Regions from separate parts of the Virgibacillus sp. L01 genome, predicted to be linked through region 2. Evidence: predicted binding sites of a transcription regulator. Region 2 holds the regulator's gene; the other holds the start of a gene.
The links. Region 2 encodes CtsR, which represses protease genes until heat stress. Its sites were predicted from a motif close to ATGGTCAATAAAGGTCAAACA; they were not measured.

Region 1: clpP (ATP-dependent Clp endopeptidase proteolytic subunit ClpP) is a predicted target of CtsR. The motif match lies at 1,353-1,373, and genes of this name have one in related genera.

What each region holds. Positions count from the first base shown of each region.
Region 1 is NZ_JBQQCP010000001.1:86,907-90,105, forward strand. Features, by position in the region: gene ACTWQM_RS00375 (sensor histidine kinase) at 1-693, shown strand, start outside; gene ACTWQM_RS00380 (response regulator) at 668-1,279, shown strand; gene clpP (ATP-dependent Clp endopeptidase proteolytic subunit ClpP) at 1,439-2,032, shown strand; gene ACTWQM_RS00390 (HPr family phosphocarrier protein) at 2,884-3,138, opposite strand.
Region 2 is NZ_JBQQCP010000014.1:525-3,723, forward strand. Features, by position in the region: gene ACTWQM_RS18640 (MgtC/SapB family protein) at 719-1,417, shown strand; gene ACTWQM_RS18645 (CtsR family transcriptional regulator) at 1,707-2,174, shown strand; gene ACTWQM_RS18650 (UvrB/UvrC motif-containing protein) at 2,189-2,725, shown strand; gene ACTWQM_RS18655 (protein arginine kinase) at 2,722-3,199, shown strand, end outside.

The DNA.
Region 1 (3,199 bases), on a different contig from region 2:
CGGACAGCTTTAGTAGAATCAAAGGTGTATGAAGAAATTAATATGCTGGTACATGACCTTAAAACACCACTAGTGACTGTAGAGGGACTAATTTCACTTATTACCATGAAAATGCAGCCGGCAAATGGGTCAGCTTTGAATAATTATTTTATCCGAATGGACCATTCAGTTGAAAAAATGAAAGACATGATTACAGAAATTCTTTATGAAAATATTAAACAAGAACTTTCTGTAAAGGAATTGCTTGAATACGTAACAAGTCATCTCAGTCTTGATGAACAGCTTGTACAAATGGAGATTGAAATTGAAAACAACCTTCCTTCCATTCAAGTAAATAAAATTCGTTTTTCCCGTGCAATATCAAATATTTTGGAAAATGCTATAAGTTCATTTGAAGGAAAAAAAGGATTTATCCATATTGATGTCAAAAGTATAGATAGTGGTATTTTATTTCGAATACAAGATGATGGGCCAGGGATTAAAGATGAACATCTAAACAATATATGGCTTGACGGCTTCAGCACGAAAAATTCTTCAGGTATTGGTCTCTCCTTTGTAAAACGAGTTGTCGAAAATCATCATGGTACCGTGACCGTCAAAAGTATACCAGGCAGCCATACTCAAATGAACATCATTCTGCCAACACTAAAAGTAGGTGACGAAATCAATGAGCATTACCATATTAATAGTTGATGATAATGAGGATATCCGCTTTACATTAAAAGAAATATGTGCGTATGCTGGATGGGGCGTAGTAGAAGCATCTACAGGAAAGCAGGCTGTTGAACTATTTACAACGATAGAACCTGACCTTGTATTACTTGATTATCATATGCCTGATTGGGATGGTATTAAGACAACAAAAGAATTACGAAAGCATAGTACCAGAATTCCAATAATTATCTTAACTGTTGATGAACGGCAGGAAATAGCAAATACCTTTTTACAAGCTGAAGCAACTGACTATGCTCTAAAACCCATTAAGGCTCCTGATCTGATATCCAGAATTCGAATCAATCTAAAGGTTGGTAAATTAATTGGTGATAAGGAAAACGTATTTGTGGAAAAAGGAATTAGCCAATCTACATTAAATTCAATCAAAAGTTTTCTGATCCAGCAAGAAGCGCCTTCATCCATTAATGAAATTCAGCAATCATTACCGATTGCATACCAAACGGTTCACCGCTATTTAAACTATTTGGAAAGTAAAGGCGAAGTTGAAACTATTTCACAATACGGTAAACAAGGGCGCCCCACAAATAAGTATAAACTTGTTTAGTTGGAACGTTTATATTCTGTGGTAAAGGGAAAGATGGGGAAAGAGATTTTATTACATATCTTGCGGACGTTTTTGTTTGACCTTTTTTGACCTATTAGTTATGATAAAAATATCCAGTATTTATGGATGAATACGAGATGAAATAAGGAGGATTTTCACATGAATTTAATACCTACAGTTATTGAACAGACAAACCGTGGAGAACGCGCATATGATATTTATTCACGTCTATTAAAAGACCGTATTATTATGCTTGGCAGTGGGATTGATGACAATGTTGCAAACTCAATCGTTGCACAATTACTTTTCTTAGAAGCAGACGATCCGGATAAGGATATCTCATTATACATTAATTCACCAGGCGGATCTATTACTGCCGGAATGGCAATTTATGATACAATGCAGTTCATCAAACCTAACGTATCAACAATTTGCACTGGTATGGCCGCTTCAATGGGAGCATTCCTGCTAGCAGCTGGAGAAAAGGGCAAGCGTTATGCACTTCCAAACAGTGAAGTAATGATTCACCAGCCTTTAGGTGGAACACAAGGTCAAGCAACAGATATTGAAATTCACGCAAAACGTATTGTTGAAATGAAGCGAAAAATGAATCAAATTCTTGCTGAACGTACAGGTCAGTCAATTGAAGTTGTAGAGCGTGATACAGATCGTGATAATTTCATGTCAGCTGAGAAATCTGTAGAATACGGTTTGATTGATAAAATTTTGGAAAGAAACTCAGATAAGAAATAAATTGTGAAACGATAAAGAGGTTATTCCGAGAAATGGAATAACCTCTTTTTATAAGCAATGATTCAACTTTGGCAGGTAAAATGAAAGCAGAAACCTTGAAGGAATAAGAAAGACTGAAGATACACTACTTGAGTTGACTTTGGATCAACGGTAATAGTTGATCTAAAGCGCGACGTACCATGGTAAATAGCTGAGTGCTATGGCACCGCTTCGGAAATACATTCCGCGCACCTTTCAGCTTCCTCGGAAGCAAAAATCGCTTCCTGCGGGATCTTCAGCTGTTGCGGTTCCCGCGGGAGTTTCCATGTATTTCCTACGCTAGGTGTTGCTCACTTTATCCCTGTAAATTCATCAATACTTATTGTGACAGTGCTTCTTATCCATAGGGAACACTTCATTCTCTAATCAGGTAATCTCTATCAGTGTAGGCAGAATACGTAGACTCCTCGAAAATAAAAACCAATTTTCTTCGTGCGATGTAATGCTGCCGAAGCTTTCCTTGTCCTATGGGAACAGCACGTTCCGAATACCCCAGAAGAAGCAACTAAATCAAGGCCGACTAAAACCGTCCTTTGCGGACAACGTCGGCATACCCCTTGCCGGGGCAAGGAGGCTGAGGTCGTGCCCATGGAAAGCGAAGTATTCTGCCGGAACGAATCGAAGCACTCTACCATCTTTAGAACTAGAAAAAAGGCTAAAAAATTTTTTCGCTATATCTTAGTGTACAAAAAACTTTTATCAAGGTTGTCAAGGCAAAAACTAAAAACGTTTTGAGATTACCATGATAGCTATTTTGAGCTTGTTCTATAGATGCGAAAGTTGATGCAATAATTATTAGAATTCCTCTTACTCTATGTTTTTGATACAAAAGCAGTTAAATGAGTTAATGCACTCTCTTCATCTGCACCCTCTGCAAGTAACTTAATAGTTTCACCAGACGTAATAGCTAAACTCATTAATCCCATAATACTTTTTGCGTTAACCCGCTTGCCGTTCTTTTCAAGAAATAAATGTGCTGAATAGCGGTTTGCCTCCTGTACGAATTGAGCAGCCGGTCTTGCTTGCAGACCTGCATCAAGCTCAACTTTTACCGATTTCTCAACCAAAATCCTCATCCTCCTCAACTGAAATCGTTTTCAAAGTGTTGTAAAAAGAAGCAGCATGATA
Region 2 (3,199 bases):
TATGCTCGCTCAGAATTTAAATTCGTTCAAGACATTGAGATAATTTCCTTCAGAACTTACAGATAAAGCAACTTCAGTTATCATGAACGTCCACATCTTTTAGCTCTTGTAAGCGCTAAAGCCAAAAGTGCTATCACACCCTTTAGATTAGTCAGTTATCATTGTGATTTCTGAATGGAGCATCATCTTTTTCATAAGAGGTGCATTGGATTTCCTGTTGGTGTTTGGCTATTAACGATCGAAAAACGAGTAAGTCCTATAATTGTGTAAAAAGAAAATTAGAAAACTTAGCTTATCGTCAAGCCTTAATATAGAAAATCCTTAGTTGCACTTATGCAATAAGAAAGTATTTATACTTTCTTATCTGCTAAAGAAGGGCCAAATTAATTCCTTATGATAAAATGTTTATCAACCACGAAAAACAAGGAGGAATTGATTATAACCCATCTACATTTTAACCTAAATAAGGACTTTTTAAATGACTCATCAATGAACTCAAATATCTATAATGTTGTTAAATATTCTATTAGTTTAGTGAGTAAATGAAAAAAGAGCGTAATCAGTATTTAGAAGTGCTACATAAACTATTCTTTTATGTAGCAAGCCGTATCTGATCTGACTTTCAACCAACGCTTAAAAGCGATGGACTTTCTCGTTCGTGAAAATTTGTAATTTAGTTTAAAATAAAAGGATATATATGTGGTGAGGAGGATAGTGGATGATTGAATATATAAATCAATTTTTTGGCGATAATTTTTTAATTATTATGGTTCGTGTATTGATAGCTTTGTTACTTTCAGGTTTAATCGGATTTGAACGAGAAATAAAAAATCATTCTGCAGGATTTCGGACCCATATTTTGGTAGGGGTTGGCTCTTGTTTAATGATGTTATTATCTTTATATGGTTTTGAAGAATTTATTGGCGAATACGATAATATTCGGTTTGATCCAGCTCGTATACCTTCTTATGTAATAAGTGGCATCGGTTTTCTTGGTGCGGGTACTATTATTGTTAATGGAATGACTATTCGTGGGCTAACTACTGCAGCGTCTATATGGGCTGTTGCTGGACTAGGACTAGTAGTAGGTGCTGGGATGTATGCTCCTGCAATGTTTACAACACTAATTATTTTGTTAAGTTTAGTATTTCTAAACAATTTTGAAAAGCTATTTACTAAAGGACGATCATCTTACTTAATTGAAATCGTTGCGATGCCTGATTTAAAAGTTAATAATATTGTATCAATATTTGAAGAGTATAATTTATCTATTAAGCAAGTCGAAATCGAACGTGTTGATAACGATCTTCGCAATATCTTTATTAAGATTGACCGGGATAAGGATTTAGATCGGGTATCGCTGTTCGCTGAAGTATCAAAAATAAAGCATGTCAAAAATATTATCGAACGAAAATAAAACTGAGAACCTTACGATTAATTTTGTAAGGTTTTTTTAAAAGACTTTTTTACTGCATAAGTGGAATTAAGGGTTATCTATATTAAAGGCTTTACGATAAGCCAAGTTTTCTAATGTTTCATTTAGCTTCAACTTGTCTAAAATAGGTATAGATCATTGTATTTGCATATGAATTAATTTAAAGTATAATAAAAATATAGTCAAAGTTAGTCAAAGTCAAAGCTTAAAATTAAAAAGTGCAGGAAAGACATATAAATGTAATTCATAAGATGAAAGAGGGGGAGGGTATATGAGTAACATTTCGGATATTATAGAACAACATTTAAAGAAAATTCTGGAGGCTGCAAGGCAGGATGCGATTGAGATTAAGCGAAGTGAGATTGCTGATCAATTTCATTGTGTGCCATCACAAATTAACTATGTGATTAATACACGCTTCACTGTGGAAAAAGGATATATAGTTGAAAGTAAGCGTGGTGGTGGAGGTTATATTCGGATTATCCGGATTCAGCATCAGGACAAATCTGAATTAATTGATGATATTTTAGAAATGATAACTCCCCAAGTAACACAGCAGGCTGCTCTTGATATACTGGAAAGGTTGCTGGAAGAAGAAATTGTTACAGAGCGTGAAGCAAAAATTATTTTAAGCGCAATTGGCAGAAATACACTGGCATTTCAATTGCCATTGCGCGATGAGGTTCGTGCCCGTATATTAACCTCGATGCTGTCGACTTTAAAATATTTAAACAAATAAAGGGGGAGATAAGAATGGAATGCCAAAAGTGCCATAAACGGCAAGCTACCCTCCATTTTTCACAAGTTATAAATGGAAATAAAACAGAAGTGCACGTTTGTGAAGTCTGTGCAAAAGAAAAAGGATATATGTCCTATCCTGAAGAAGCGTATTCTCTTCATAATTTATTATCCGGTTTATTCAACTTTGATTCTTCATCTATAGACAGTCCAAAAGGCTCATCACATAAACAGGCTGAAGATTTGCAGTGCCCGCAATGTGAAATGACGTTTTCTGAATTTAAACGTGTCGGTAAGTTTGGCTGTGCTGAATGCTACCGGACTTTTTCAGAACGTCTGGATCCAATTCTTCGTCGTGTGCATAGCGGAAATACGAAGCACCACGGCAAGATCCCTACCCGTAAAGGTGGAGATTTGCATTTGAAGAAGGAAATAGAGTCACATAAGGCAGAACTGCACCATCTAATTGAAAATGAGGCTTTCGAGGATGCTGCAAAGGTCCGGGACGAAATTAAGGAATTGGAAAAACAGATGCGAGGTGATAAAACATGACCTTACAACAATTTATGAATGAAGCTATTAGTCCATGGATGAGAGAAGATGGCCCTGACAGTGATATTGTTTTAAGTAGCCGGATTAGACTGGCTCGTAATTTTGCAGATTACTCCTATCCAATATTAGCTAACCAGAAGGATCTTCAAAGTATCAGTAAGTTTATCCAAGATGAATATGAACAGAAGTCTTTTCAGGATTATCAGAATTTCGAATTTATATCTCTCAGTGAATTAAAACCGGTGGAAAAACGTGTTTTGGTCGAAAAACATTTAATTAGCCCGCATCTAGTAGAGCACGGAGACTTTGCAGCAACACTCATTTCAAAAAATGAGCAAGTATCTGTTATGATAAATGAAGAGGATCACATCCGGGCCCAGCTTTATTTTCCCGGGTTTCAATTAAATGAGGCACTTGAAAAAGCTTTTGAATTTGATGATTGGCTGGAGGAAAAAATTGATTATGCATTTGATG